DNA from 2 places in the Rheinheimera baltica genome. Region 1 is predicted to be linked to the other one. Evidence: predicted binding sites of a transcription regulator. Region 1 holds the regulator's gene; the other holds the start of a gene.
What was found. Region 1 encodes FliA, which starts transcription of late flagellar genes. Its sites were predicted from a motif close to GCTAAAGTTNNNNNNNNNNCNGCCGATA; they were not measured.
Positions count from the first base shown of each region.

Region 2: ORJ00_RS00155 (methyl-accepting chemotaxis protein) is a predicted target of FliA. The motif match lies at 12,508-12,535, and genes of this name have one in related genera.

Region 1 is NZ_JAPJDY010000005.1:200,558-214,716, reverse strand. Features, by position in the region: gene fliR (flagellar biosynthetic protein FliR) at 1-585, shown strand, start outside; gene flhB (flagellar biosynthesis protein FlhB) at 601-1,728, shown strand; gene flhA (flagellar biosynthesis protein FlhA) at 1,801-3,903, shown strand; gene flhF (flagellar biosynthesis GTPase FlhF) at 3,914-5,314, shown strand; gene ORJ00_RS10370 (MinD/ParA family protein) at 5,307-6,185, shown strand; gene ORJ00_RS10365 (RNA polymerase sigma factor FliA) at 6,182-6,901, shown strand; gene cheY (chemotaxis response regulator CheY) at 6,954-7,325, shown strand; gene ORJ00_RS10355 (protein phosphatase CheZ) at 7,351-8,103, shown strand; gene ORJ00_RS10350 (chemotaxis protein CheA) at 8,119-10,293, shown strand; gene ORJ00_RS10345 (protein-glutamate methylesterase/protein-glutamine glutaminase) at 10,306-11,448, shown strand; gene ORJ00_RS10340 (flagellar motor protein) at 11,441-12,184, shown strand; gene ORJ00_RS10335 (flagellar motor protein MotB) at 12,190-13,158, shown strand; gene ORJ00_RS10330 (ParA family protein) at 13,160-13,936, shown strand; gene ORJ00_RS10325 (chemotaxis protein CheW) at 13,940-14,159, shown strand, end outside.
Region 2 is NZ_JAPJDY010000001.1:24,150-42,721, reverse strand. Features, by position in the region: gene ORJ00_RS00225 (ABCB family ABC transporter ATP-binding protein/permease) at 1-345, shown strand, start outside; gene ORJ00_RS00220 (M2 family metallopeptidase) at 430-2,265, shown strand; gene ORJ00_RS00215 (GGDEF domain-containing protein) at 2,367-3,524, opposite strand; gene ORJ00_RS00210 (hypothetical protein) at 3,784-4,857, opposite strand; gene ORJ00_RS00205 (alpha/beta fold hydrolase) at 5,022-5,903, shown strand; gene yjjG (pyrimidine 5'-nucleotidase) at 5,916-6,590, opposite strand; gene ORJ00_RS00195 (substrate-binding periplasmic protein) at 6,661-7,404, opposite strand; gene ORJ00_RS00190 (Gfo/Idh/MocA family protein) at 7,442-8,347, opposite strand; gene ORJ00_RS00185 (dienelactone hydrolase family protein) at 8,465-9,370, opposite strand; gene ORJ00_RS00180 (MBL fold metallo-hydrolase) at 9,461-10,354, opposite strand; gene ORJ00_RS00175 (sulfite exporter TauE/SafE family protein) at 10,469-11,221, shown strand; gene ORJ00_RS00170 (rhodanese-like domain-containing protein) at 11,239-11,640, shown strand; gene ORJ00_RS00165 (YeeE/YedE family protein) at 11,653-12,057, shown strand; gene ORJ00_RS00160 (DUF6691 family protein) at 12,078-12,485, shown strand; gene ORJ00_RS00155 (methyl-accepting chemotaxis protein) at 12,594-13,811, shown strand; gene ORJ00_RS00150 (FAD:protein FMN transferase) at 13,891-14,790, opposite strand; gene ORJ00_RS00145 (DUF3570 domain-containing protein) at 14,815-16,104, opposite strand; gene ORJ00_RS00140 (DUF4266 domain-containing protein) at 16,095-16,325, opposite strand; gene ORJ00_RS00135 (TlpA disulfide reductase family protein) at 16,331-16,801, opposite strand; gene ORJ00_RS00130 (LTA synthase family protein) at 16,861-18,572, opposite strand, start outside.

The DNA of each region.
Region 1 (14,159 bases):
AATCTAATGTCTGGACAGATGTTTTTAGAGGTGTTATTGCAGCTGTTGATTGGTTTTGCGTTGGGGTTTATCTCTTTGTTGTTTATCAACACCTTTGTGTTAGCTGGACAATTACTAGCGACTCAAACCGGTCTTGGTTTTGCCTCCATGGTCGACCCCGCCAGCGGTGTCAGCGTGCCAGCCATCGGCCAGTTTTATCTTATTTTGGCGACGTTATTGTTTTGGTTATTTGATGGTCATCTGATCATGATCCAGATGCTGGTATTTAGCTTTGATACTCTGCCAATTAATGGCCAATGGTGGGAAGTGACAAGTTACTGGACCGTCGTTGAATTTGGCGGCTGGATGTTTGCAACGTCACTTGCGATAGCGTTGGCACCGATAGTGTCTATGTTAGTGGTGAACTTATCTTTTGGTATTATGACGCGTGCCGCGCCACAGTTGAATATTTTTTCCATTGGTTTTCCTATAACGATGCTTGCAGGCTTAATTATTTTATGGCTAACGTTGGACACGTTTCTATTTCACTACGACAAACAGTGGCAGCATAGCATTGACTACAGCTGCCGGCTGATTGGCTGTTAACTAAAAGGCACGCTAATGGCAGATGATAGCGCAGAAAAGACCGAACAGCCCACAGCCAAAAAGCTGGAAGACGCCGCGAAAAAAGGCCAAATAGCCCGCTCTAAAGATATGGGAACGGCTTTTGTGTTGATTGGCAGTGCCGTGGCGATATTGGTGTTTGGTAAAATGCTGGCGATGGCTATTTTAGATATTGGTCAGCGTATGCTGCGACTAAACCCTAAAGATATCTTTGAGACTAATTCGATGTTTACCGCATGGGGCGATGTCGGCATGCATGTTGTACCGCCCTTGGCAGGCATGTTTTTGATTATTCTTGTTGCTGCTTTTGTTGGTAACACTTTATTGGGCGGGTTTAATTTTAGCTGGGAGGCAGCCGGGCCTAAAGCCAGCAAAATGAACCCTCTTAACGGTTTTAAGCGCATGTTTGGCCTGCAGGCATTGGTCGAGCTGCTTAAAAGCATTCTTAAAGTGTTGGTTGTCGTGGGGATTGCCTATTTATTGCTGAAAATGTTCTTCTTCGACATTATGGCATTGTCATTGATGAGTGAGCCGAACAACATTGAGTCAGCATTGTATTTTCTGGCTTGGTTGTTTCTGGGCTTGTGTGCCAGTGTATCGGTGATTGCCGTGGTCGATGCACCTTACCAAAAGTGGAATCATGTTAAGCAGCTTAAAATGTCGCTGCAGGAAATTAAAGACGAATACAAAAACAGTGAGGGTGATCCGCAAATTAAAGCCCGTATTCGTCGCACGCAAATGCAAATGTCGATGAAGCGGATGATGCAGGAAGTGCCGAAAGCCGATGTTATTGTAACCAACCCGACACACTACGCCATCGCATTAAAATACGACCAAGGTAAGTTTCGCGCACCTGTGGTGGTAGCCAAAGGTGTAGATGAGGTGGCGATGCATATTCGTAAAATTGCTAATGAACATAAAGTGCCTGTCATTGAATCTCCGGCACTTGCCCGGTCTATTTATTACACCACTAAACTCGACCATCCTATTCCGGAACAATTGTTTTCAGCAGTGGCGCAGGTATTGGCTTATGTTTATCAATTAAAAATGTACAAAAAAGGCAAGGGCAGCCGGCCAAAAACCTTAGCAAAAGAACTGCCAATTCCAGAAGGATACCGCCACTAAGGCTGCGCTAAATAGTATTGGAACATTTCTTGCTTTAATCGAGAATAGTGCCAATTTACTGTCAGGGTTGTCATGCAGTTAGCCAGCTTCTTTACCAATTTCGACCGGTCGAAATTTGCCTTTGCTCAAGGCCTTGGTACACCTCTATTTATTCTTGCTGCATTGGCGATGGTGATACTGCCATTGCCTCCATTGCTGTTGGATGTGCTGTTTTCGTTCAATATTGCGTTAGCGTTAGTGGTGTTGCTGGTAACCATCTACACGATGCGCCCGCTGGATTTTGGGGCCTTTCCTGCCATCTTGCTGGTCGCGACCATAATGCGCCTTGCGCTAAACGTTGCCAGTACCCGCGTGGTGTTGCTGGAAGGCCATGAAGGTGGTGATGCCGCAGGTAAAGTGATTGAAGCCTTCGGCTCTGTGGTTATTGGCGGTAATTACGCTGTCGGTATCGTGGTGTTTTTAATTCTGATTATCATTAACTTTGTGGTGGTTACAAAAGGTGCGGGCCGTATTGCTGAAGTGTCGGCACGTTTTACTCTGGATGCTATGCCAGGTAAACAAATGGCCATTGACGCAGATCTAAACTCCGGGCTTATCACCCAAGAAGAAGCACGGGTTCGCCGTGAAGAAGTTACCAGCGAAGCCGACTTTTACGGTTCGATGGACGGTGCCAGTAAATTTGTTAAGGGTGATGCTATTGCCGGTATTGTTATCTTGGTCATCAACCTGGTAGGCGGCTTATTCATTGGCATGATGCAGCACGACCTTTCCTTTGGTGATGCGATGGAAATATATACGCTATTAACCATTGGTGACGGCTTGGTGGCACAAATTCCTTCGTTGTTGTTATCTATTGGCACCGCAATTATCGTTACACGACAGAATAAGTCAGAGAACATGGGCCAGCAAATGACTGCACAGCTTGGCAATGTTCAGGTGTTGGCTGTTGCCTCAGGTGTATTAACCCTGATGGGCGTGGTACCAGGTATGCCCCATTTTGCTTTTTTGTCGCTTGCCGCCATTGTCGGGGGAACGGCGTATTTAATGTATAAACGCAGCAAAGAAACTAAAGCTGAAGTGGTTAATCGTAATAAGTCTGACGTGGCGCCGGTTGAAAATAACGTGGTTAAAGAAATTGGTTGGGACGACGTACAAGGTGTCGACACGATAGGATTAGAGGTAGGGTATCGCTTGATCCCCCTGGTAGATAAAACACAAGGTGGAGAGCTGTTAAGCCGGATCAAAGGTGTGCGTAAAAAGCTATCACAGGAGCTTGGGTTTCTGGTACCTGCTGTACACATTCGGGATAACCTCGATTTAGAACCCAACACTTATCGTATGACGTTGATGGGCGTTACCAGCGGTGAAGGCGAGCTACGCCACGACAATGAGCTGGCGATAAACCCTGGTCAGGTATTTGGAACCGTTAAAGGGATTGCCACCAAAGATCCAGCCTTTGGTCTGGATGCGGTCTGGATAAGCAAAGATCAGCGTGAACATGCCCAAACGTTGGGCTATACCGTAGTTGATGCCGCCACAGTAGTGGCAACACATTTAAGCCAGATCTTAACCAACCACGCGGCCAGTTTATTAGGGCATGAAGAAGTACAAAACCTGCTTGATATGTTGGCAAAACATTCTCCTAAGTTAGTTGAAGGTTTAGTGCCCGATACATTGGCACTGACAACGGTGGTTAAAGTGCTACAGAATTTACTTAACGAGGGTGTGCCGATTCGCGATATGCGTACCATTGTGCAGACGTTGGTTGAATATGGCGCCAAAAGTCAGGATGTTGACGTGCTGACTGCCGCCTGTCGTATAGCTTTACGTCGTCTTATCGTGCAAGAGGTTGGCGGTAGCCGTAAAGAAATTCCGGTTATTACCTTTGCACCTGAACTAGAGCAAATGCTGCATCAATCTATGCAGGCTGCTGGCAATGACGGCGCAGGCATTGAGCCGGGGCTGGCCGATCGTATCCAGCAATCGTTACAAGACGCACATCAGAGCCAGGAATTAAACGGCGATAGCGCTGTTTTATTAACGTCAGGAATTTTACGCACAGTCATGGCACGATTCGTGAAGTATACCATTCCAGGACTACGGGTATTGTCGTATCAGGAGATACCCGATGATAAACAAATTCGAATTGTCAGCGTCATTGGCCAGGCAAGTTAGGAGTTAGCTCATGAAAATTAAACGCTTTGTGGCAAAAGATATGCGTACCGCTTTAACTGAGGTAAAGGAATTTCTTGGTCCGGACGCTATTATTCTGTCGAACAAAAAAGTTGCCGAAGGCGTCGAAATTGTCGCTGCAATAGACCATGAGCCAGCAGGCACAGCCGCTGCGACCCCAGCGCCGGTGCAGGTTAAGCGTGCAGAACCGCGTTTTACTGCCACGGTAGCTGATGATGACGAGGCAGAAACAGATGCTCCGGCAGACTCTTTAAAAGCCTTGTTAGCCCGGCAGATGATTAAGCAACAGGTCAGTGCGCAGCAAACACCATCGGCAAAACCAGTAGCTAAAACCAATACGGTTAATACAGCAAAAGCGCCGCAATTTGAACGTCAAAATTCTGGCGTAGGTGGCGGTATTAGCCAGGTAAACCTGACCGAGTTGACGAAGCAGCAAGAACATCAAGCTAAACTTGTTCAGCAACAAATGGATGCAATGCGCAACGAAATGTTATCAATGCGCCAATTGTTGCAGCATCAGGTATCAGGTTTGATGTGGCAGGACTTAGCTCGCCGTGAACCGGTAAGAGCACTGATTATTGAAAACTTGCAGCAGTTAGGTTTGTCGGAGCAGGTTGCCGATCAGCTTGCCTGTTTTATGCCAGAAGACTCAAATAGCGCTGATGCCTGGGATACGGCATTAGAATTATTAGCTGGGCAGTTAAGTACAACCAATGATGATATTTTACGTCGTGGCGGTGTTGTGGCGCTTGTTGGCCCAACCGGAGTAGGAAAAACTACTACTGTGGCAAAGTTAGCGGCGGAGTTTGCCAAACGCCACGGTGCAGATCAGGTCGCGCTTATTACGACAGACAGTTACCGTATTGGTGCTTTTGAACAATTGGCAACTTTTGGCAGAATAATCGGTTGTCCGGTTAAACAAGCAAAAGACAGTGATGAACTGGCTTTGTTAATCAATCAGTTACAACAACGTAAACTAATATTGATAGATACCGCTGGAATGAGTCAGCGTGATGTGCGCTTAGCGGAAAAACTTGCCAGTCTAGTGCATAATAGTCGTGTCAAAATAAAAAGTTATCTGGTATTGTCTGCCACAGCACAGGCAAGGGTAATGCAGGAATCCGTTGCACATTTTAAACGTATTCCATTGTCAGGTTGTATTTTTACCAAACTTGATGAATGCTTAAGCTTAGGTGAAGTTATCAATGTTGCTATCGCCAATGCATTACCGGTCAGTTATTTAACTAACGGCCAGCGTGTACCAGAAGATATCGCCGTTGCAGAGGCAAAAAAATTGGTACAACAAGCAGAAAATTTACGAATTGCACAAAGTAGCACGGCTCATCAGTGGTACAACGACGAGATGCACCGAGCGGATGGAACCTATGCATAGTCATGAAAATACTGACGATCAAGCCAATGGCCTGAGAAGAATGAGTAAGCAGATGGTAAAAGTAATATCAGTTACCGGCGGCAAAGGTGGGGTAGGTAAAACTAACGTTACCCTGAATCTTGCCATGGCTCTAGCCCAACTTGGCAAGAGAGTGCTGGTGCTGGACGCAGACCTTGGCTTGGCTAACTGTGATGTGATGCTAGGGTTGAGAGTTGATAAGAATTTGTCACACGTGCTTTCAGGCGAAGCAGAGCTGGATGACGTTATTATTGATGGTCCTTTCGGTATCAAAATTATTCCCGCCACCTCTGGCTCTCAAAACATGACTGAACTCGCACCAGCAGAACATGCCGGACTGATACGAGCGTTTAGTGAATTAAAAACACCAGTTGATATATTGCTGGTTGATACCGCTGCGGGTATTTCCGACATGGTATTGAGTTTTTCCAGAGCGTCACAAGATGTGATGGTAGTGGTATGTGATGAACCCTCCTCAATTACTGATGCTTACGCGCTAATGAAAATATTAAGTCGTGATCATGGTGTCGAAAAATTTAAAATTGTTGCCAATATGGTACGTAGCCTTAAAGAAGGGCAAGAATTATTCGCAAAATTAACCCGGGTAACTGATCGCTTTTTGGATGTGAATTTAGAATTAGTTGCTACGATACCTTACGATGAAAATGTACGTAAAGCTGCGCGCAAACAAAAAGCGTTTGTTGATGCGTTTCCAAGATCGCCGGCGAGCATGGCCGTAAAGAGCTTAGCACTTAAAACGGCAAAGTGGCCGTTACCAGCATCAGCGTCAGGTCATCTGGAGTTTTTTTTGGAGCAATTGGTTCAGCCACAAACTGACCGGGGTTTAGTGTGAATAGCAAAATAGCGGCCTATGGCGGTGTTGACCATATGCAGCAGATGGTCGAACGTCATGCCCCTTTGGTAAAGCGAATTGCATATCACCTGATGGCACGTTTGCCCGCTAGCGTATTGGTAGATGATCTTATTCAGTCGGGTATGATTGGCTTGATTGAAGCGGCGAAAAATTTTGATGGTAGTAAAGGTGCCAGTTTTGAAACCTTCGCCGGAATACGAATTCGTGGTGCCATGTTAGATGAAATGCGAAGAGGTGATTGGACCCCGCGCTCAGTCCATCGTAATGCAAGGCTAATAGCAGAAACAATTGCGCAACTTGAATCTATACATGGCAGAGATATAAAAGACAGTGAAGTTGCTGAAAAACTTGATATATCTCTTGATGAGTACCATCATATGTTAAGTGATATCAGTAGCGGTCGAATTATCGGTATTGAAGACCTTGGGGTGTCGGAAGATGTACTGGTAACGTCTGGTGATACAGACAGCGATAATTTGTATGAAAGCCAGGCTAGTGAGGCTTTTCATCAAGATTTAGCAAAAACAATCAGTAGTTTACCAGAACGAGAAGCATTAGTGCTGTCGCTGTATTATAATGACGAACTAAACTTGAAGGAGATCGGGGCTGTACTTAATGTCAGTGAGTCCCGGATCAGTCAAATCCATAGTCAGGCATTGGTCAGATTAAAAGCCAGAATGCAGGATTGGTTGTAACCTATTCTGAGATAACAGTAATATCTCGTCGGAGGGGATTTTGGATAAGAACATGAAAATTCTTGTGGTAGATGATTTTTCAACCATGAGACGCATAATAAAAAATCTGTTACGTGACCTTGGCTTTACCAATGTATCTGAAGCAGACGATGGCAGTACAGCGTTGCCAATGCTGCAAAACAGTGAGTTTGATTTTGTGGTTACAGACTGGAACATGCCAGGTATGCAAGGGATTGATTTGCTTCGTGCAATTCGGGCCGATGCTAAGCTGAAGCATATACCGGTATTGATGGTAACCGCAGAAGCTAAAAAGGAACAAATTATTGCAGCAGCGCAAGCTGGTGTGAATGGCTATATTGTTAAACCTTTTACTGCCGCCACGTTGCAGGAGAAGCTAGCTAAAGTATTTGAGCGGATCGGCTAACCGTTACTGACAAAGGAGCGTTGCCATGTCCGCAATTACGGCGCCTTTAATTTCATTAGATCAAGCTAGGGAGCTGGTACAGCTCCTTGAGATGGGTGAAAATGACGCGGCTAATGAGCTGGTGCAGCAACTTGCTGTACCTGGTTCATCAGAGCTTTTTGCCGAAGTTGGCAAGCTAACACGTCAATTACATGACTCTCTAAAAAACTTTCAAATCGATCCTTCACTAAACAATTTGCTTGAAGAAGATATTCCCGACGCTAAAAAGCGTTTAAATCATGTTATTGATATGACAGAGCAAGCAGCAAACAGGACGATGGATGCGGTTGAGTCTTGCCTGCCTATTGCTGATCAATTGACTCAGCAACTCGATAAAATTAAGCCTCAGTGGCAAAAATTGATGCATCGTCAAATGCAGCTTGGCGATTTTAAGATGCTATGCGCGACGTTAGATAGTTTTTTCCAGCAAGCTAGCGGTGATTCAACCACTCTTAATGGACTGTTAACTGATGTGTTAATGGCGCAGGATTATCAGGATTTAACCGGCCAAATATTGCGGCGTGTTATTGAATTAGTGCGAGAAGTGGAAGAGAGCCTGATTGGCTTATTAACCGCTTTTGGCCAGTCAAGTATTATGATGCAAGCAGAAGCCAAACCAGCCAGAAATAAACCTAAAGCGCATGAAGCAGAAGGCCCTATTATTGACGCTGCAGAGCGTGAAGATGTGGTTAGCGGTCAGGACGACGTTGATGATTTATTGTCCAGCTTAGGTTTTTAACAGAGGGGTCTTTGCATGAGTTTTGATATGGATGAGGATATACTGCAGGACTTTCTGGTTGAAGCCGGTGAAATCCTGGAGTTGTTGCAAGAGCAGTTGGTTGAGCTGGAAAACAATCCAGATGATGCCAATTTATTGAATGCTATTTTCCGTGGTTTCCATACGGTTAAAGGCGGTGCTGGTTTTCTGTCATTAACCGAATTAGTTGATGCCTGCCACGGTGCTGAAAACGTATTTGATATTTTGCGCACAGGTAAGCGCCGCGTTACACCAGAATTGATGGATGTTATTTTGCAGTCATTAGATAGCATTAACGCCATGTTTGTTGAAGTACAAAATCGTCAACCTCTGACCCCGGCATCTCAAGCCATACTTGACGCTTTGCATCATTACAGTGAGCCTGAGTCTGCTAGTAATCCAGCTCCTGTGGTATCAGCGCCAGTGCAGCAACCACAACCAGTTCCAGAACCTGTTTCGGCTCCCGTAGTTGCAGCTCAAAGCGATAATGTCGAGGACATGACAGAAGAAGAGTTCGATCGGATGATGGACGAACTTCACGGTAAAAAAGGTTCGCCTACTACTGCTGCGCCAGCTTCAGTATCCGAAGCTAGTAAGGCTACTCCGGTAGCTGGCGATGATATTACCGATGATGAATTTGAAGCCATCCTTGATCAGTTGCATGGCAAGGGGGCTTTTATACCTGACTCTGCGCCAGAGCCTGAACCAGCTAAACCAAAACCAGCAACGGAGACAGCTAAAGCTAAGTCGTCAGATGAGATTGATGACGCCGAGTTTGAAGCCTTACTAGATCAATTACACGGTAAAGGTCAGGCGCCTGTCGCAGCCGCAAAATCAACTCCTGCAGAGCCAGCACCAGCGCCAGTGGTTGCAGCAAAAGCGGAACCTATTGTTACTAAACCGACAACCGCCGCACCTGCTGCGCCAGTAGCAGATAAAGCTGCGGCAGCACAGCAGGCAGCTCAAGCGGAAACAACCGTCAGAGTTGATACTAAACGTTTAGATCAAATTATGAATATGGTGGGTGAACTTGTACTAGTGCGTAATCGGCTAGTAAGTTTGTCAGGCACAGTACAAAGCGAAGAAATGAGTAAAGCCATTTCTAACTTGGATGTAGTAACTGCGGATATTCAAGGCGCTGTAATGAAAACCCGCATGCAACCCATTAAGAAAGTGTTTGGACGTTTTCCCAGGGTTGTGCGGGATTTAGCGCGCTCGTTGCAAAAAGATATAGAGTTAGTGCTGGAAGGTGAAGAAACCGACCTGGATAAAAATTTGGTAGAAGCACTGGCTGATCCGTTAGTGCATTTAGTGCGCAACTCAGTTGACCACGGTATTGAAATGCCGCAAGTGCGTCAAAATGCTGGTAAAAAACGAACGGGCACTGTTAAGTTGGCTGCCGCCCAAGCGGGTGATCATATCCTGTTAACCATCCACGATGATGGTGCCGGTATGGATCCGGAGAAGCTAAAAGGTATCGCGATAAAACGAGGCATTCTTGATGTTGATGCAGCTGCTCGTATGTCTGATACCGAGGCGTTTAATCTGATTTTTGCACCGGGATTCTCTACTAAAGAGCAAATCTCTGACATCTCTGGCCGTGGTGTGGGCATGGATGTGGTGAAAACCAAGATTAATCAACTTAATGGTACTGTGCATATTCACTCAAAAATGGGTGAGGGTACCTTACTAGAAATTAAAGTTCCGCTGACATTGGCCATACTACCTACTCTAATGGTCGTAGTTGGCAAGCAGACATTTGCTTTGCCGTTAGCCGGGGTGAGCGAAATATTCCATTTGGATTTAAATAAAACAAATGTGGTTGACGGGCAGTTAACTATTGTTGTGCGCAACAAAGCCATACCCTTGTTCTTCCTCGAGCACTGGTTGGTCAAAGGATCAGATAAAAAGCGTCGGCGCGAGCAGGGGCATGTAGTTATTGTACAAATTGGTACACAGCAAGTCGGTTTCGTGGTTGACTCCTTAATTGGTCAGGAAGAAGTGGTAATAAAACCATTAGATGCGCTTCTGCAAGGTACACCGGGTATGGCGGGGGCAACCATCACCTCAGATGGTGGTATTGCGTTGATCCTTGATGTACCAAACCTGCTGAAACACTATGCGAAGAAATCAAAGATTAAGTTTGATCGCTTTAATAAGATGAAAGCCTAAAGAGAGTAACGTATGGCCATTAAGGTATTAGTGGTAGACGATTCAAGTTTTTTTCGCCGTCGCCTAACCGAAATTCTGGCAAAAGATGGCGATATTGAGATCATCGATACTGCCGTAAATGGCCGAGAAGCTGTGGATAAAGCCAGGGCACTTAAGCCTGACGTAATTACCATGGATGTTGAGATGCCAGTGCTTGATGGCATCTCTGCTGTACGCGAAATAATGCAACAGCAGCGTATTCCTATTTTGATGTTTTCATCATTAACCCACGAAGGTGCTAAAGCAACGTTTGAAGCACTGGAAGCTGGAGCGGTAGATTTTCTGCCGAAAAAGTTTGAAGATATTGCCCGTGATAAAGACGAAGCCGGCCAGTTGCTCAGAGACAGGGTAAAAGCGGTTGCACGTAAGCGGCAGCTTGGCCGAGCCACCTTTAGTAGTTCAATACCAACACGCTCTGATACACCAGCTTCTCCGCGTTTAAGTGAACGGCCTTCACTGACACGTAACAGCTTTGAGCGCCCCAAGCTTAGTGACCGGGTTACAATTCCACCTACGAGAATACAAGCCAGCGGTAAACAATATAAGTTAGTTGCAATAGGAACCTCTACCGGTGGGCCAGTAGCATTGCAGCGAATTATTACGGCACTACCGGCTGATTTTCCATTGCCTATCGTGTTGATCCAGCATATGCCTGCAGCCTTTACTGGCGCCTTTGCGCAGCGTTTAAACTCATTGTCTAAAATTGAAGTGCGCGAAGCAACAGACAATGAGGTATTGCGTCCCGGAGTCGCATATTTAGCGCCGGGTGGTAAACAAATGCTTATTGATGGCAACGAGCGAGATGCCCGATTGCGGATAAAAGAAGATGATTCACCTCGCATTACGTTTAAACCCAGTGTCGATATTACTTTTGCTACAGCAGCAAAGGTGTTTAGTGACAAAGTATTAGCCATTGTATTAACCGGCATGGGCGCAGATGGCCGGGAAGGCGCACGTTTGCTCAAGCAACTTGGAGCGCGCATTTGGGCTCAGGATGAAGCCAGTTGTGTTGTTTATGGTATGCCTCAGGCGATAGCAGCGGCAGGCTTAATGGATCAAGAAGTTAGCTTAAATGATGTCGCATCGCGGCTAATTGCGGAAATTATGCATGGATAAGTTGGCAATAGGTGGTTTTCTATTAGCTGTTTTGGCCGTTGCTGGTGGCTTTGTTATTGAAGGTGGTAACTTAACAACCTTGCTGCATTTCCCTGCGTTCTTAATTGTGTTTGGCGGTACCATTGGCGCCGTTATGTTACAGACACCAGTGAATCAGTTTGTGTTAGGCATAAAGATGTTGCCTTGGGTTGTAAAGCCAAATTTGTTGCCATTAGAGCATACTGCTGAACGTATCGTGCATTGGGGAACTGCAGCACGAGGCAGCGGCTTTTTAGCGTTGGAGAATGATGCACTGTCCGAGCAAGATACTTTTTTGCATCGGGGTCTTAACTTGTTAGTTGACGGCGTTGAGCCTAAAACATTGCAAGATACGCTAGATGCGGAATTAACACTCGAACGTGAACGCTACCTGCGCGGTGCACGCATTTTTGACGCTATGGGGGGCTACAGCCCAACCATTGGTATTGTCGGCGCCGTGTTAGGATTAATTCAAGCGATGACAAATATTTCCGAGCCACAACTGCTAGGGCTTGGTATCGCAACCGCGTTTGTTGCGACTATTTATGGTGTTGGTTTTGCCAACCTTTTATTTATTCCTATTGGCAACAAATTAAAAAGTTTGGTGCATCAACGTACTTTGTATCACGAGTTAATTATCGAAGGTCTGGTTTCTATTGCGCATGGTGAAAATCCACGCAATATCGAGCGTAAGCTGGCCGCTTACCATCCAGGGTAACGTTTATGTACCGGCACAAACAAAAGCATAAGTATGTAGAACAAGAGCAGTTAGACCGCTGGTTAGTGTCATATGCCGATTATATGACACTGATGTTTGCTCTGTTTGTGGTGTTGTATGCTATGTCGATTGTAAAAGAAGAAGAGTACGATGTGCTGGCAAACAGCCTCACTCAAATGTTTGAGAAACCTCAGCCCTCAAGTTCAAGTCAACCCGCGCAATCATTGCTGCCTGAACCCGTCGTGCAAAAAGAAATAGCGCTTTATGGTGCGTCGGTAGTGCCGGCTGATATTCACCAGTTGTCTGATGTTGCTAAACGCAAGTTAGGTAGCCCACTGCACTCGGTTGAGGAGCAGCTTACCCAAGCTTTAGCTTCATTGCTGGAACAAGGCGTTGCGAAACTCCAACAAGATGAAAACTGGTTAATCATTGAGCTTAGCAGTGCGCTATTATTCGCCAGTGGCAGTGCGACCACGACACAATCTGCACAGACTGTGCTTAATGAAATTGCGACAGTTATCAATCCAATTGAGAATTTTATTCGCGTTCGCGGCTATACTGATGATCAACCCATTAATAATGAGTTGTTTGCATCAAACTGGGAGTTATCTGTAGCAAGGGCCACATCTGTATTAAGAGTGCTTGAGCGTTCTGGCACTGCATCAGAACGTTTGGCAATAGAAGGGTATGGACAGTATTATCCATTTAATCCAAATGATAGCGTGCAAGGGCGTGCTGCAAATAGAAAAGTTGTGATTGCGATTTCGCGTTATGGTTATCAAGCCAGCAGTACTGAAGAGACAGATGAAACGGCAGCAAGAGCCGTTGAAGCAGATACCTTGCAGCGTCAGTTAGAACAAGTTTCACAGCAAGATGGCAGTATTAAAGTTATTACGTTGCCAGGTGGTGGTATACGTGTCACGACACGTGACGAAAGCCCCGATGTCGAGCCTCCAGAACAACAGGAACCATGAAGTGGTTATTTGGACAGTTGCAAATCAGAAAGGTGGTGTAGGTAAAACCACGACTACCGTCACTTTAGGCGGTCTACTCGCAAAGCGTGGTTTTAAAGTGTTGCTGGTAGATACCGATCCGCACGCGTCACTTACTTACTATTTTGGTATTGATGCAGAAGAACTGGAAGTCAGTGTTTACGATATTTTTATTCGCGGAAAAGATATTACCAGTGAAGAGATTCTGCAGTCATTATGCCCAAGTGGAGTCGACAATTTAGATATTTTGCCTTCCTCAATGGCGCTGGCAACACTGGATCGTTCCTTAGGTGCTAAAGGCGGAATGGGCCTGATGCTCAAAAAAGCGCTGCATCAAATTCGCCAAGATTATGATTATGTGTTGATCGACTGTCCTCCGGTAATGGGGGTTTTAATGGTAAATGCTATCGCTGCGTGTAACCGGATCCTTATCCCCGTGCAAACGGAGTTTTTGGCATTAAAAGGTCTGGAACGAATGATTGCAACGATGGCCTTAATGCGCACTTCAGAGGAAAAAGACTACGCCTACACTATTATTCCTACTATGTATGACAAAAGAACTAAAGCATCACTTGAAGCTTATAAAGAATTAAAATTGAAGTACGAAGATAAAGTGTGGTCTGCTGTCATTCCGATAGACACCAAATTTCGTGATGCCAGTTTAGCCCAGACGCCGCCCAGCGAGTTTGCTTCTGCGTCACGAGGCGTATTTGCATACAACACGCTATTGACGTTTTTATTGCAATTGGCGCCGGAGTAAGGCATGAGTAATTTAATTGCCAGTCAAAAGGTAATGAAGCATTATTTGTCGGCGTTATTGACCGAAGACGCTGAAGCAGACGCAGTGGTGCAGGAAGAGCAAAAAAAGCAGCAGCTTAATGCACTTTTAGCACAGGCTGTTGTTAGCGCGGCTGAGGAAAAAAAGGTTGATGTTAAACCGCCGGTTGTATTGCCAACGGCAGTAGCCACAGAGACAGATGCGC
Region 2 (18,572 bases), on a different contig from region 1:
ACCACCTTGGTAGGAGAGCGCGGATTAAAAGTGTCCGGTGGCGAGAAACAGCGTATTGCTATCGCCCGCGCTATTTTAAAACGCTCACCCATACTGCTGTTTGACGAAGCCACTTCGGCGCTGGATTCCGCTTCCGAGCAGGCTATATTGCAAGCAATGCGCGAAGTTGCCCGCAACCATACCAGCGTGGTTATTGCGCACCGGCTGTCTACCATTACCGACGCTGACAACATTATTGTACTAAAACACGGCCAGCTGGCAGAACAAGGTAGCCACGACGAGTTGCTAGCGGCGGGCGGCGAGTATGCCCGTATGTGGCAATTACAGCAAAAGCAACAACAGTAATAGGCTGCACTGGCGCTTACTGCCAGTGCTTGTTTATACTGCATTGGCTAAAACCATAATAACAAGCCCAATTAAAGGTGCCTTATGACCCCATTTAAACTCTCTGCCACAGCTTTTTTTGTCACCTCTACCCTATTGCTTAGTGCCTGCAGCCCACAGCAACAAGCCGCACCGGTAAAAGCCGAGCAAAAACAATTAACGCAAGCCGATGCCGAAGCCTTTCTGGCTGATACCGAGAAGAAACTAGAGCAACTGTATTTAGAGTCAAACCGCGCCGAGTGGATATACGCTAACTTTATTACCGAAGACACGGCATCACTGGCTGCAGATGTTAATGAAAAGCTGACTGTAGAAATGGTCAACCTGGCTACAGCAGCAGCAAAGTTTGATCAGGTGGCGCTGTCTGAAGACAGTCGCCGTAAACTGGATAAACTCAAATTAGCCTTAACCTTACCCGCACCACAAGATGCCGCTAAAACAGCAGAAATGGCCAAGCTTGTTGCCGAATTGGGTGGCCTGTATGGCAAAGGCAAATACTGTAAAGCGGATGGCAGCTGCTTATCATTAGGCGACATGTCGGCCATTATGGCCAGTAGCCGCGATTACAACGAACAGTTAGAAATGTGGCAAGGCTGGCGCGAAATAAGTAAACCAATGCGCCCGTTGTATCAGCGGTTAATTGCGTTAACCAACGAAGGTGCCAAAGAGTTAGGTTATGCTGACACAGGTGCCATGTGGCGTTCAAAATACGATATGCCCGCCGATGACTTTGCTAAAGAGCTAGACCGGGTGTGGGAGCAGGTAAAACCGTTATATGAATCCTTACACTGTCATGTGCGTAGTAAATTAGCCGAACAATATGGTACCGACAAAGTGGCTTTGGATAAGCCTATTCCGGCACATCTGCTAGGGAATATGTGGGCGCAAAGCTGGGGCAATATCTATGATCTGGTGGCGCCGCAAGACGCCGATCCAGGCTATGATGTCACTGAGTTATTAGCAAAACACAACTACGACGAAATCAAAATGGTTCGTGGTGCTGAAGCGTTTTTTAGCTCACTGGGGTTTGACCCATTACCCGAAACGTTTTACCAACGCTCGCTATTTTTAAAACCAGCCGATCGCGATGTTGAATGCCATGCATCAGCCTGGGACTTAGACGCCAAAGACGATTTGCGTATTAAAATGTGTATTCAGCGCACTGGTGAAGAGTTTTCAGTAATTCACCATGAACTGGGACACAACTACTACCAGCGCGCCTATAAAGACCAGCCAGTGTATTTTCAGGAAAGCGCCAACGACGGCTTTCACGAAGCCATTGGCGACACTATTGCGTTGTCCGTTACGCCAGGCTACTTAAAGCAAATTGGTTTACTGGACACCGTACCTGACGAGTCAAAAGACATTGGCTTATTGCTGAAAATGGCCATGGACAAAATTGCTTTTGTGCCGTTTGGTTTAATGGTTGATCAATGGCGCTGGAAAGTGTTTAACGGCGATATAGCCCCCGAGCAATACAACGAAGCCTGGTGGCAACTGCGGGAAAAATATCAAGGTGTTGCAGCACCCGTGGCTCGTAGCGAAGCCGACTTTGACCCAGGTGCAAAATACCATGTGCCGGGCAACGTGCCTTATACCCGTTATTTCTTAGCGCACATTCTGCAGTTCCAGTTCCATAAGGCACTGTGCGATATCGCAGGAAATGAAGGCGCCGTGCATCGCTGCTCAATTTACAACAGTAAAGAAGCCGGTGCTAAGCTAAACCAAATGCTGGAAATGGGCTCAAGCCAAAGCTGGCAACAAGCGCTGGAAGTGGTAACCGGCAAACCAGAAATGGACGCCACAGCCATTCTGGCCTACTTCGCCCCGCTGCAAGCTTATTTAGACGAGCAAAACAAAGGCCAGCAATGCGGCTGGTAAGCTAACCGCTATATTAATAACAAGCCCGCGAAAGCGGGCTTGTTATTTTTACAGCAATTAACATTTAGGGTGGCCGTACAACTTAAAGACCGAAAGAGGTGTTAAGGCTGCTGATACACCACAACCTTGTTGCGGCCTGTGTGTTTGGCATTGTAAAGAGCGATATCTGTTTGCTCTATTAGTTCATCAGGCTCAGCAAAGGTTGACGTACTGCTAATACCAATACTGATGGTCATTTTAAGGTTTGGTTCCACAGCCATCGCAGTGTATGCAACTGCCTTGCGTAGTCGCTCAGCAATAAGTATTGCTGTTGCTTCATCGGTGTCGGGTAAGCAGAGTAAGAATTCTTCACCGCCGTAGCGAAATAGTAAGTCATAGTCACGCAGCTGTTCGCTGGCAATATCAACGACATGCATGATGGCGCGGTCGCCGGTTTTATGGCCGTGCTGATCGTTTACTTGTTTAAAGTGGTCAATGTCAAACAGCAGCAGGCTAAGTGTTGTACCGCTGCGCTGTCCACGGTTAAGCTCAGCAACTAGCCTTGTTTGCAGCGAGCGGCGGTTTAACAGCCCTGTTAACGCGTCACGCTCAGAGACATGAAGTAGTGCGAGCCGCTGTTGTGAATGGCTTAACATGATGACACAGCCAATCATTAAAATGGCAAAGGCGGTAAGACTGAAAAAACCAATGCTATGAATTAGTGCACTTTGCTGTGTATGTACAATTTGAAAATGCTCTAGCAGCATGTAAGTGGAGCGTAAGGTGAATTGAATAATATTAAAGGCAAAGGTGGCAATAAAAGCTAAATACACCCGCCCCAGCTCGCTGTGCCGCTGACGCCAAAGCATATTTATACTCCACAGGTTAAATGCCAGAACTAAGGGAATGGCAAATAGCATGCGGTTAGCGGTGGCACTGCTGGCAAAATCTGTTAGTTGAATAAGATAAATGGGAATAAGCAACAACAATAGCCATTGTCTTTTCGCGGATAACTGCAAGTGGCGGTGAATGCCGCAGGCTAATGCCAAGTGCGCACCAACACTACAGGTATTAGATAACGCAGGCACCAGCCAATAAGGCAAACTGGTGATACTGCCATTCACCGTGCTCAAAAGGGCATTAACTAACATTAACACGGCGGCTAATATAAAATATCGCTGATAACGGAATTGACGTTCTGATTTATATTGCAACACCAACAATGCCGCAAAGGTGGCGGCAATAAAGGCGTTTACAATACTTAGCGTAAGCACATCCATTACTATTATGACTGCTTGTACCTTAATTCACAGCGACGCAAAATAGCACAAAAAAACAGCATCGACAATTGTTAAAAACGAGGTGTAAAGGGTAATTGTACGTTTAACATTGACGGTTCGCATTCAACTCAACCGGGAGAACTAAGGCTGGGTATGAAAACGCGGCGGAGCTACTTAACTATTCTTTAAACAACCAAGTAAAAAACCTGCTACATGCAGGCTTTTTATTTTTTAACGGTGCGAGGCGTATAGCCGGTACTTACTCTAACCGTACTTTCATCATGCAGCCTTTATACAAACCCAGGTATAAATAGGACTGCTGTTGCTGCTGTACCAGCAACATACTGCGCACACCGCCTAATAAATCTGCCGCACCTTGATACTGTAAGCTTTGCCAACTTTGGCCAGCATCGTCAGACCATTGCAAAATAAGCGGTTGTGGCTCGCTAAAGCTCTTGTTCCATCCTGCGGTGTACAAGCGACCATTTCGATTAGGGTCTATTGCCACATCAAAGTAAAATCGGTGATTAGCATCTGGTAACAGGCTTGTCCAGCTGGCGCCGTTGTTTGTGCTCATAACAATGCCGCCCTCGCCGCAGGCATAAACAGCATTGTTGGCAAAACGCACGTTGTAATACACGCTGGGATCGGGCAATAACTCACTAAACGCTTGCGTATGCCCATCGGCTAACCGATAACTGAACAAGACACCATTTTCAATAGCGCCCTGCCCTCCCCACCAGATCTGGCTGCGTTCAGGCGTTAACGCTAATGCACTGTTGGGTTGAGCCAACATGTTCCAGTCACCTTGAAGCTTTTGCCAACTGATGCCTAAGTTATCCGATTGGGCTAGCACACCATGCCCCGTGGCGTATAAACGTTGTTGCAGCGGATCGTAGTGCAAGGCATAAATACCTTCATGCTCGCCATTTTCGCCAAAAGGACGCGACACCTCCAGCCAACTGTCACCAGCGTCAAAAGATTCTTGCAGATGAATTCCCGCAGATTCAGTATCATTTTGCAGGTTCACCGCCGCCAACCAATGTTGGTCGGTAATCATAGCCAAATCTTGCAACTCATAGCCTTCTAACCCTATTAACTGCCAGCTATTTTGCTGTGGCTGCTGTTGATATAAGCCGTTGTTGGTTAAAGCCAGAATATTGTCTTGTTGCTGATACAACCGCTTAATGATTAGCCCACTAAGACCTTGATGAGTAAATTCAAACGGCTCCGGCGTTGAAACCGGAGGCGGTTGTAATGGTGCGGTATCGCTATTACAGCCGCTTAGTGCAAACCAACACAGTAACCACAGTAGAACATTACGCAATTTCATTATGTCTCCTAAAACAGGCCATGCAGACGTTAGCCTTTACACCGCCCTTTGGTTAAACTCACAAATATAAAACCATGAATGAAACATCAATGTTGTCAATATTGGTAATCCGTGTGAACTTAATGCGACAATGCGCCGCATAAAATATCAGAGAAAATTAAGAAATGATTATCAGCATAAAGCGACTATTACTGTGGTTGGTAACAGTTTGCTTGCTAACATTGCCTGCATTGGCAGAGGTTCAGCTGCATACCACTGCGGTGGGTGACTACCAGTTATATCTACCCAAAGCTGCGGCGAAAAATATTTTGGTGCTGGCGCATGGCATGCTGGGTAAAAACCAACAGGCCGCTGCACAGGCAAAAATCTATACCGAACGCTGGATACCCTATGCTGAAAAGTATGGCTTAATTATTATTGCGCCAGCTTTTGACAACGAGCGCTTTGGAAACCTGTCGCAAGGCTATGGTGGGTATCGTAATTTGTTTGGCAAATATATTGGTGCTGACGATTTTGTGCATCAGTTGGTAGAACAATATCGCAGTAAAACACAAACTGGCGCCAGCCAGTTTTACTTATACGGCCACTCTGCCGGTGGTCAGTTTGTTGCCCGTTACGTAGTTACTCACCCCGAACGTGTTATTAAAGCCGTTATTAGCGCAGCGGGCCGCTATTCTTACCCGGACGATCGCGTGCCCTGGCCTTACGGTGCCGGGCGCCTTAATAAAAAAATTAGTTGGGACAGTGGTGCTGTTGTGCGGCATGAACGCGTCAGCCCGCAACTGCTTAATTACGCAAAAGCGGCTGATAAAACGCAGATAGTGATCGGCGCTCTGGACACCAAAGCTCAGGATAGACGAGCAGCACATATCGGCAGTAACCGGATAGAATTTGCACATAGCTGGGCTGAAGCAGTAAATGACCTTGCCACACGCTATGATATGAAGGCAAATATTAAGGTGCATCTGGTCGCAGGTATTGGCCATGACTCCGCTAAGCTAACACCTAAAGCAGCTTCATTGTTATTTGCGGATCTAAACCGATAACTAAAAAATGTATTAAGCAAGCAACCACTGCTGTAGCTGCGCCAGCGAGCTGACTTCATGGTGCGGGATTATCCCTTCAGGGCACGAAGCGCCGTGACGGTTTAACCAACAGGTGTCAATACCGGCGTTGATACCGCCTTTAATATCGGCATGGGGGTTATCACCCACCATTAAAATCTGGTTTTTAGGGGGGTGGTTCATTAAGGCAAAAGCATGATTAAAAATGCCGATATCGGGTTTGGCTACCCCTACTTGCTCAGAAATCACTAATGCTGAGAAGACATCAGCAAAACCAGTACGGGCTAAACGTATTTGCTGTAGCTCGGTAAAGCCATTGGTAATAATACCCAACTTTGCACGGCCTTTTAACGCCTGAATAAGCTCTGTGGCACCAGGAAGTGTAGTGCAAATATCCGCCATCGCCTGCATAAAAGCACTATTTAGGGCATTGGCGCTGTGGTTTAGCTTTTGTGCCCAGGGTGTGAAGCGGCTAACTTGTAGCTGCTGGGCGCTAATGTCGCCCTGTTGATACTGCTGCCATAATGGCAGGTTAATTGACTGGTAATATTCATAGTCTTCAGCGCTAAACTGATACTGATGCCGGGAAAACATCAGCTGTAAGCCTTTAAAGGCATCAAAATGAAACAAGGTTTCATCGGCGTCAAATAAAATCCACTTATAGCGCACAAGCTACTCCAAAATAAACCAGCAAGCGGCAGTTTATCAGCTAAGCCAAGCTATTGCAGTGACTGAAGTACTAGTCTACCTGCCAACGTTGTTTAATTTTTGCCAGAGTGCCATTTTGCTGCAACGTGGTAAACGCCTGCCGATAGCGCTCACGTAGAGCTGGGTCTGACTGATGATTAAAAGCTGCACATAATGGGTGGTTTAGTTCTTTGAGCTGAAGCACTTTTTCAAGTTGGTTTGCATCATAGCCTAATTGATTCGTTCGCCGGTATATCGATTTTTCGGCACTTATTACCAAATCTACCCGCTCTTTATACAACATACTTAGCGCATGCTCCGCTGTTGAGGTTCGCAAAAGTCTTTTTATGCCCTGCGCAGTTAAATACTGATCTGGATTTGACGAAATACTCACTGCAATATGAAAAGGCTGCAAGTCCTGCAATGCCTGAAGTGGCTGCTCTATTCTTCCTTTTAGCGCCCAGAAAAATAACTGTTCGTTATCCAACTCAGCAACACAATCAAACAATGCCGCCCGTTCCGGGTTGTATGACAATGAGTAAATTAACACATTGTCGTTATTCACTGCCTCGTAAAACGTGCGACCCCACGGGTTTACTTCAAAAGCTGGCGTATCACCTGTTAACGCAAACATGGCCTGCACCACTTCCGAGGCATAACCCCCAAGCTGGCCATCTTCTTGCTTTAACTGATAATAGCTACGATACTCGGTTACAACCCTAACAGTGGTAGCTTGTGCTAAGAAGCTTAACAACCACAGCGGCAGCAACAACAGTATCGCTGTCTTATGGAGCATATAATAAACATCCTATAAAAAAAGGTGACAGGTTTTTTTACGTTAACTGTTGCACCACAAACTCACATAGCTGATGGCTACTAAGCAGCGTTTTATTTTGGGCTTTGTTAGTACCGCCCTTTTCTACCTGATGGATAAACTCGTCCAACATGCCAACAAAACCGCGCTTGTGTATGGTGCTTTGCCAGTCATTCACAGCAAGGTGCTGCTGCTGGTTAGCTGCGCTATGAATACCCTGCACCAAATTATCTACTTGCCAATGCTGATTGGCAGAAAAATACTCTAGCCGTTCAAAACTGTGGCCTGCTAAGCGGTTCATCGATACCGAAACTGACGTACTACCCAGCTGCCAATTTACTTGTACACAAGCCAACTGATCTTTATCAAACTGACCGTGCACCACTGGCGTAAAATTGCCTTTATTATGTAACGCCGTTGCATAATGGGCAAAGTCTAAAAGATGAATAAAATCATCATACACAAAGGTTCTAAGATCTGCTGGCTGCTGATAACGGTTCTTCTGGTAATGTAGCTGTAAAGGTACGTTGGCAAGAGGCTGTTGATACAGCGGAACATAACGCCGGTTAAAGCCAACAAACAACAAAATATTGCGCCGCTCGGCTGCGCTAATTAACTGCTCACACTCCGAAAGCTGATAGCTCAGCGGCTTATCAATAAATAGCGGAATACCCGCATTGAGCAGTTCGCTGGCTATGCTAAAGTGGCTGCTGGTAGAGCTGTGAATCATCACCGCATCGGGCTGAGCCGCTATTAATGCAGACAACTCAGTGTACCCTTCACGAATACGGTACTGCTGCATAAGTTGCCGCAAAACAGTCTCATTTCGAGTACAAAGTACAGGCGTAATGCCAGGCATACTTGCCAGTAACGGCAAGTAGGCTTTTTGTGCAATATCACCCAGGCCCAATAATGCTATTTTCATGCTACACCCAGCGGCTAAATTGCATGTTTAGTAACTGTTGAAGTGGGCCAAACTGCTCAGCCATTGTTTGCCTCTTGGTTAGGTAAAATGTACTGAGCAGGTTATCACGTAAAATGGTTAGCTGAGTAAATGCCGGTTAAAAAATTGTAGTGTTTTTTGCCATGCCAGCTCGGCCATAGCTTCATTATAACGAGCAGTAGAGTCGTTATGAAAACCATGATGAGAATTAGTGTAGCGTTCAATGCTGTATTGCACTTTATGCTGCTGTAGTAATATTTCTGCCGCAGGCCACATAGCATTTACCCGCTCGTCTAATTCTCCCAACTGTACCAGCATTGGCGCTTTAATATTCGCAATGCCATCAGCCGGTGGCGGTGAGCCATAAAAGGGTACTGCAGCGTTTACGGTATCTGGCAACTCTGCTGCAAGGCGACCTGTCATCGCGCCACCAAAACAAAAACCGACCACGCCTAACTTACCGCTGCCCGCCTCAAGTTGTTTTAGCCATAAGGCCGCCGCGGTAAAATCTGCGGCAATTTTTTCACCGTCTAAACTACGCTGCATAGTACGGCCATCATCATCATTACCCGGGTAGCCCCCCAACGACCACAATGCATCGGGTGCAAACGCGATAAAACCGGCTTTAGCCAGGCGGCGGGCTACATCTTCAATGTAAGGGTTTAACCCCCTGTTTTCGTGAATAACCAGCACGACAGGCAATGGCCCTGCAGCTTGTTTTGGCTGCACCAGGTAACCACGACCCTCGCCATGACCATTGGGTGATGGAAATGTTTGATACCGTGCTGTAATGGCTGGATCATTAAATGACACCTGCTCAGCTAAGGCGTAATTGGGCAACATACTATTGATAAACGTGGTCGCTAATGCAGCGTTTACCGCTAAACCGCTCATACCGGCAAAAAAAGCGCGACGACTCATCAAGCCATGGGCATATTTGTCATAAAGTTGGTAGGCTTCAGCTGGAAGCTGTGGTTGTTTTTGCTTGGCATTTTTAGTCATCATATTGCTCTTTTTGTTAGGTAAAAGATTTAGTGCAATACGGGTTATAGTACACAACAGATCGGCTGTCAGCGACAGCCGATGTTTTTCAGGCTATTGCACTACTTTTAAGGGGATTTTGATGTAGCTTACGCCATTTTCAGCCGCAATTGGCAACTGGCCAGCTCGAATATTAACCTGTACCGATGGGTAGATAAGCCTTGGTACGGCCAGGGTTTTATCCCGAGTTTCACGCTTTAACACAAACTCTTGCTCTGCAGTATCCGCTTTGACATGGATATTATGTGCTTTTTGCTCAGCAACGCTGGTTTGATACTTAAGTTCACGTCCACCGGGCTGATAATCATGGCACATAAAAATCTGTGTTTGCTCAGGCAACTGATAAATACGCTGAATTGAGCGAAACAACACATGTGCGTCACCGCCGGGAAAATCACAACGCGCGGTGCCTGAGTCTGGCATAAACAGGGAATCACCGACAAATAAATTATCTGCAATCAAATAACTCACGCTATCGTTAGTATGTCCAGGGGTATTAATCACCTGTGCCTTTAACTCACCTATGGCAAAGGTTTCATTCTCGGTAAACAGTTTATCAAAATAGTCACCTTTGGCTGTCAACTCGTCATCACCCAGGTTAAACACCACCTTAAAGGTTTGCTGTACTTTTTTAATGCCTTCACCAATAGCCACCGGTGCGCCAGTTTTTTGTTTCAAATAATGCGCAGCAGATAAATGATCTGCATGAGCATGGGTTTCAAGGATCCAGTCTATACTCAACTGCTGCTGGGCAATATACGCCAACATCGTGTCTGCCCCTTCAGTGCTAACTGCGCCGGCAGCGGCATCATAATTCAATACCGGGTCAATAATCGCAGCGCGCTTACTATGAGTATCAGCAACCACATAGCTAAAGGTTGAGCTGTCCTGATCAAAGAACATTTCAATCAGCACATTGTGCTGATTATTGGTATGAAGGACTGACATAAACACCCCTTAAATTAGAATCTACTAAATTTCAATTGCAGCTTAACGAAAAGCAGTCTAAAATGCAATTAAGTTATAAGCATATTCCACTTTGTTATATAAAGGAAGAATTCCATGCTAGCGTTACTTGGTGCGATTGTCATTGGTTTAAGCCTTGGTCTATTTGGCTCAGGCGGTTCAATTCTTACGGTGCCAGTGTTGTTGTATTTACTGCATATGCCACCGCAGCTGGCCATTGCGTCTTCACTTCTTATTGTAGCGGGCATTAGCTTATTTGGCTCTGTGCGCAATGGGTTGCAACGCTTGATCAGCTGGCGTCATGTTTTATGGTTTGGTATTCCCGGCATGATGGGAACCTACGGTGGTGCCTGGTTTGGCACCTTGGTTGATGCCCGTTGGCAGCTATTGGTATTTTCGTTATTAATGTTAGTTGCCGCCGTGATGATGTGGCGCAGTAGTACCGGTGATAATGTTGAAGCTAAAGCGTTTAAACCGGCAAAAATTGTTTTAGACGGCCTGATTGTTGGCGTGATCACAGGCTTTGTCGGCGTTGGCGGCGGCTTTTTAATTGTACCGGCCTTAGTATTGCTGGGCGGTTTAAGTATGCCCATTGGTATTGCTACCAGTTTAGTGATCATCGCCATGAAATCGTTTGTCGGCTTCGGTAAGTATTATTGGGTGATGTCTGAGCAAGGTGTGGTTTTTGATTGGACAACCATTGGTCTAATGATTGTAGCGGGTATCGCCGGTAGCTATGTTGGCGGCGCGCTTGGCAAACGTCTACCTAAAGCACAATTGCAAAAAGCTTTCGCCGTTTTCCTGGTGATAATGGCGGCGGTGGTTATTTATCAGTCGGTGTTGAAATAAACGCAAAGGAGCAACAAATGAAAACGTCTCAAGAGTTAGTTGCACAAGCCAAAGCCGCAATTAAAGAAGTTGGCATTAATGAGCTTGCTACCGCACTTAAACAAGATGCTGAAACGGTACTTATCGATGTTCGTGAACCGGCTGAATATAGCCAACAGCACATTACCGGCTCGGTAAATTACCCGCGCGGAGTGCTGGAAATGAATATTCATAACCACCCTAAAGTGGCCGCCACCGGCTGTGAACCCAAGATGGCCTTGCAGCAACTGGCAGATAACACTATTTATGTTATTTGCCGTTCAGGTGCGCGCTCGGCGTTAGCAGCGGAATCGTTACAACGTATGGGGTTCACCAAGGTGTTTTCAGTTGACGGCGGAATGCAAGCCTGGCTAGATGCGGCGCTGCCCGTTAAACAATAAACTGAGGACAATATGGAAAACTTCACCCCAATATCTGCATTACTTGGCGGCGCGTTAATTGGTTTGGGCGCGTTAATACTATTGGTTTTTTCTGGCCGTATTGCTGGTATATCCGGCATTGCCAGCAGCGCATTGTTTAACGCTGAAGGACGCAGTTGGCGGCTGGCGTTTTTGCTGGGTATTGTACTTGGCCCATTACTAGTAGGGGCAATTATCGCTGATTTTAGTTTTAGCACACCCGAGCTTGGCTGGCAGGTAATCGTCGCAGGTTTGCTGGTTGGCATAGGTACAGGTTGGGGCAGCGGCTGTACCTCTGGCCATGGTATTTGCGGCATTAGCCGTTTGTCACCCCGATCGCTTGCTGCTACCGTTATTTTTATGTTTAGTGGCATGCTTATCGCCACGTTACTGCACTAATTGCCTGGGGAGTTCACATAATGCCTGTTGTTATCGCTTTACTAGCCGGAGTGCTAATGTCCGCCGGCATTGCCTACTCACAGATGATAGATCCAGCAAAAGTGTTGGGGTTTTTATCGTTAAATAAAAACTGGGACCCCAGCTTAATGCTGGTCATGGCCGGCGCATTGGCCGTTTACAGTGCCGGTTTTTGGCTGTTTGCCGGTAAAGGTAAACCTTTGCTGGCAGAACATTTTCATTTACCGACAAAACGCGAACTGGATAAACCTCTGGTTATTGGCTCCTTGCTGTTTGGCGCAGGCTGGGGGCTGGTTGGTTACTGCCCCGGTCCGGCACTAGCCGCCATCAGTGCTGGCAGCTTAGGAACACTAGCGTTTGTTGCGGCAATGGTTGCAGGCTGGTTTATCAGTCGAAGATTACCCATTTAACCCAGACTTGCGCCAGATCAACTGCAAAGTTACTGCTCAGGTCGCCGCCAACTAATGGCTATGATATGCTAATTTTACTTAACGTAAAATGGTGGGTGTAGTGACCTTATGAGCGGATTTAACTCAGTCTATCTGTTTGTTGAGAAAACCTTTTTTGGCACGTTAAGCCGAAAAATTGTTGGCAACATAAGCTTTTTAGCTATATTTTTTCTACTAGCATTGTATTTAGCCTACCCTGCTGATGGCGCTAACAGCAGTTGGTGGTTATTACTGCTAATCGGTTTAGCGGCTTTTGCTTTTACTATTGGCTACATGCACTTTCTTATAGTCCGGCCAGTAAAAGCTTTAGTGTTGGCGTTACATGATACCAACCGAAAAGGCACTGATTTACAGCACCGTTTACCAGCATTTACCTATGACGAATTTCGCACCCTGTCAGATGAGTACAACCAATTTGTCAGTCAGCTGGGTGTATTATTGGCTGATATATATCAGCAAGCGGGCGAAACACACCAAATAAACGAGCAAGTGTCTGGCGCCGTAAACAATACCCGTAGCCATTTACAAAACACCGAGCAACGCAGTGAGCAAATTCGCCGCGAAAGTGATCAGGTATTGCAGTACTTGTCAGATATTGTGCGAAACGGTGATCAGGTTGGCCAGGTGTCAGGCGTAGCTGTTGATAAAGCTCAGGTTGCCAGTACCCAAATGCATCAACTGAGTGGACAGCTGTCTGGTATCGTTAATTTATTAAATAGCTTTGGAAAGACCATCAACGGCTTGCATAAAAACTCTGAAAACGTGCGACAAATTTTGGTGATGGTAGAAAGCTTTTCCGATCAAACAAATTTATTGGCGCTAAATGCGGCCATTGAAGCGGCAAGAGCTGGCGATGCAGGCCGGGGTTTTGCCGTAGTTGCTGACGAAGTGCGCACCCTTGCTGCTAAGGTAAATGCCGCAACCCGGCAGATTTCCGGCTTTTTAAATGAAATGGAGCAATTGGTCAGTGAAACCCGTAACGAATCAGAAAGCCTGAACCAACAAGCACAACACGCCCAACAGCAAATAGCCGACACCAGCACCGAGTTCACGTTACTGCAGCAAGAACTTCAGGAAGCAAAAACCGGTATCAATAACATTAATCATACGGTTTTGGAGCTGGAGCAACGATATCAGCAAACACATCAACATCTTAGTGCAATAGAACAAGTCACCGGTGACGCGTATAACCAAATGTCTTCTATTGATAAAGCGGCTAAAGATTTGCTGGCCGGTACCGCACGCACGCAGCAACAACTAAAGCGCTTTGCGCGCAACCAGCAGTAACTAAAAGCCCAGGCCAGCCGTTTCAGATGATTTAGTCTGTTCAGCTGGCCCTACTTACTTGCCGATAGAATAGCCAAGACTACGCTACCAGCCAGTACTTAAGCCCCTGCGCCTGCAAAAAAGCTTCGGCACTGGCGCCTTGCAATAAAGCGGTTGTCGCTAGCATACCGGCCAACAAACAATTTGGTGCAGCAACGGTAACCGAGCGCGGTGCATCAGTTACCGGCCAGCCCGTTTTGGGGTTTAGAATATGACTGTACCGCACGCCATCTTTTAATAGAAAACGCCTGCTATCGCCGCTGGTAGCTAATGCTCCGGTGGTTAAACCTACGGCGGAAATAGCGTGATCAACTAAGCCTGGGTTTTCAATACCGATATGCCACAGACTGCCATCATGGCGCGGGCGGCTACAATGCATATCGCCGCCGAAGTTGACGACAATACTGGGTAAAGAACTGGGAGTAAATTGTGCCCGAAGCAGCTGTAATACCTTATCAACCGCATATTCTTTGGCAATACCGCCCAAGTCCAGCTCCATCCCTGCTGGCAGCAGTATTTGTTTCGGTTTTAACTGCACCTGATGCCAACCAATATGCGGCAGCAATGCGGCAAGCTGCGCCTGACTTGCCAGACGGTCGGAACCATCAAACTGCCAGGCGCGACGTAAAATACCGCTACTGATATCAAATAAGCCATCGCTTAATTGATAACAGGTATTGGCAAACGTCAGCAACTGGGCGGTTTCGTCATCCAGTTGCTGCCATTGCCCAGCTCCCTGATTAAGCTGGCTAAGTACACTGTCTGTACGATAGCGGCTGTACTTCTGCTCAATACGCTCAGCTTCAGCAGCGGCTAACAGGGTTAGCTCACGGCACAGCGTCATGTCTGCTGTTTCCAGCAGTATTTCACATGGGCTGGCCATTGCACTAAATTGCCCTAACGTGCAATTTTTTCCGCGGCTAACCGCAACATCGGTCATCTTTAGCCTTACGTTGGTTAATCTTTAAAAAGAATAACTTACCTGAGCCATAACTGCGGTAACTTTTTCATATAAATCAACATTTGCCAATACACCTGGCGCGTCAGCACCATCTTGCTCTGGATTTTGTTGATATAAAGCGATGCGGAACGATAATTCGTTACCGGCCGCCAGTTTAGTACCAAACTTTGCACCTAAGGTATAAGTACTCATTTTACCAATGCGATAATCTGCACTGGCGTACTGTGGCAGCGAGTCTGATTGCTGTAAAAACGGCAGATAAAACTCAGCAGCACTTTGCTGGTAATAACGTAACTGTGGCTCAACATACCACTGCTCGCTCACAGGGAAACGCCATTTAAAGTCTGCCGTGTGTGATTTTAATTCCCAGTCATCCCACATATAACGGTATGACGCATCCAGATAGGTGCCACCAAGGTGCAGTTTATTCTGCCAGTACACGCTGTGCTTGGTGCGTTTATCCGGCCGGCTTTCATACAGATTTTGCTGTACTTCGCCATTGCTGTTTACCACACTAACCAGCTTAAACGGGTCAGTCATATAGCCATCGGCCATACTTAATGAGTAGTTAAACTGCATCAGCCAATCGCGGTTTATCACCTGTGTTAGCCCTAACAACATATCCACAGTATCTTTGGTATCATCGGCTCGGTCGCGAGTAGCATCAAATGCAGCCTGATAACTGTCGTCGTCGGCAAAGTTGCTACGCAATAACATCGGAGCAAACCCTGATGCTACGCCACCCTCAGGTGAAATAGTGTCATGGCTATAAGCCAAGCCCATAGAAACTGTTGTATTTTTCTGGTTAAAGTCACGCGCAACTGAACCATTCACCCCTAAAGAAAGATAATCATATTCTTTGGATAAATGCCCGCCACCACTGACACGCCAGTTTGGCGCAAGTGGTTGCTCCCAGCTGGCATCTAATTGCACCCGGGTGTCATGGAAGGTGTCGTCCAGTGGTGTATCGCCTGGAGCGACGTCATAGCTGCCTTTCCCTGATGGGCGGGTAAAGCTTTGCACACCTGGCTGTGCTACTGCACCGGTCGCAGATGCACCGGTTAGCGCATCAACAACCAAACCCAGATTAAGATATTTATCATCACCAAAATCGCCGCGGGCAGACAAGATAGCTTCGCCGGCACTCACACGCTCGGTTTCGTTATACAACAAAATAGCGCTGTTAAATTGCCAGTCATCCAGTACAGTACCAGCCTGTGCATCCTGCCCCAGCACGGCGCAGCTTGCTGCCGCCAACGCAGCACTGATATTTGCCAGTTGTTTTAATTGCATCCGCAACCTCCGCCTGCAAAGCTGCGCCCGCCGCTACTGCCTTCTTTACTAAAATAAATATGATCGTCAAGCCTGTTGTCCAGAGGCGCCGCATTTAACGCCATTTCTTCTTTTGCCAGAACATCCCGCTCCCAGGGTTTAACACCCAATGAGCTACAAGCTGTTACCTGGCTTAACACTAATACCAGCGCAGCACAGCCCTGCAATTTTGTTATTCTCATCCTATTTACTCCTCGGCCAGCAACTGGCGGATATGTTCTTCATACTTAGCCACATCAGCTTGTTTAAAGCCTTGATGACGAAAGCGGATATTGCCTTTTTTATCAATTAGGTAACTGCTAGGCATGCCCATTACCTGATAGTCTGATGCCAAAGCGCCATCCTGATCGTAAAGCACACTAAAATTGGCTGGAAATTGCGCTAAAAAACGGCTGGCTTCTGCCCGGTCTTGATCTTCATTTACTGCAAGCACCAAGAGCCCATCTGAGCCATATTGATGATTTATTTGATTTAACCAGGGAAAAGACTTGCGACACGGGCCGCACCATGAGGCCCAAAAATCAACCAGCACCACTTTGCCTTCAAGCTGCTGCATGCTACTTACCGGGCTACCTTCAAGCACGGTAAGTTCAATAGCATTGCCATTACCCGCTACTAACGCACTACAAAACAACACTATTAACACACCAAACCGCATAGCACCTCCAACACTGTTTGCAACAGACTATCCAGCAATACTTAAGAAAAGCTTAAGGTTTACTTAATCTGCGCCGGTAAATGATACTGCTGCTGGCGATAGAGATAAGACGGTAACAACACCTGCGCCAGTGCCCGCTTAACCTGAGCATCATCAGGCACCTGCTCTGATAACTGTAAGTGTTTTTTCTGTGGGTCGTAATGGGCAGCCACCGCGGGCTGACCCGGGCGCAAAATAGTAACCTGCTGCGCCTGCATCAAGGCAAAGTATTGATCAAACTGCATGAATGCCCGCCCCGGACTGGTATCGTCTGCACTAAAGTCGCGCCCCATCAGAGGTGTTTTGCCGCTAATCCCCATTAGCGATAATAGCGTTGGTGCTAAATCAATTTGGCTGGCGACAGGTGTAATGCGTTTTGCTGTTATATCAGCGCCTAAAATCAGCGCAGGAATATGGAATTTTTCTACCGGCACCAAATTATTGCCATAAACGCGGTTATCATGATCAGCCACAATCAAAAACAGCGTGTCTTGCCAATAGGGCTGTTTTTTAGCTTCTTCAATAAACTTACCCAGTGCATAGTCGGCATATTTTACTGCGTTATTCATGGTAGCTTTAGGTTGTTCGTGCAAACTAATACGCCCGTCAGGAAACTCAAACGGCGTATGATTAGACGAGGTAAAGACCAGGCTAAAAAACGGTTTTTGTTGTTGGTGCATATCAGCCAAATGGCTGGCTGTGGCCGTGAATAAGTCTTCATCACTAGCCCCCCAACTGCCCACAAACACTGGGCTTTGCATTTGCGGCAAATCAATAACCTGATTGATATCATTGCCGGTAAAAAAGCTGCGCATATTATCAAAATGCGCCTCTCCACCGTAAATAAAACTGGTGTTATAACCTTGCCGGGTAAGCGTACTGCCCAGGGTATAAAAGTTTTGCTGTGACAACGACAACTTGACGGTGCTTTGTGCCGGTGTTGGCATAAAGCCAGATACCACCGCTTCAATGCCGCGCACAGAACGGGTGCCGGTGGCGTACATTTGCTCAAACCACCAGCCATCCTGTTTTAACTTTTCAAGCTCAGGGGTAACAGGTACACCGCCAAGTGACTCAACAAAGGTTGCGCCCAAACTTTCTTGTAAAATGATTACCAGGTTGAGCGGCTTGTCACGCTTTATACTGGCTTGGTGATGATGCAACGTAGGTAGGGTAGCATCACTAAAGCTATGGTTTTTTAACCAGGGCCAGTCTAGCGCCAGTGCCAGCATTTCATCATCGGGCATTTTGCCGTAAATTTCGCTGGATCGCGCCTCATGTTTCATATTGTAAAGTGCATATAGCACTGAGTAGGGCGAATTAATAATTAATGAATTAACCAGCGCATCACTGGTAATGGCAAACATAGCAGGGTTAGCTGGCCGATGCTCAGTGCTGGAACGCAACGCAACAAATACCAGCACCACAAACAGCGGCCAGGTTAGCCATAAGGTTTTGCCTGAATAAGGCTTTGAGGCTGCTGATACGCGTTTAAACAGCTGATGTAAACCCCATAACAGTAACGCGGTAACCGCTATACCGCCTAACAACATGCCACGGTAGCCTTGCCACAAGGTGCTGAACACTTCTTTAGGGTATTTTAGGTACTCAATGTAAAGCCGGTTCGGCCTTATATCGTATTGCAAAATAAACTGTGGTGTTGACACTTCTATAAAAACGACTAAACACAACCCCAGCAAAACCCATACATGGATAAAACGGCGCCATAGCG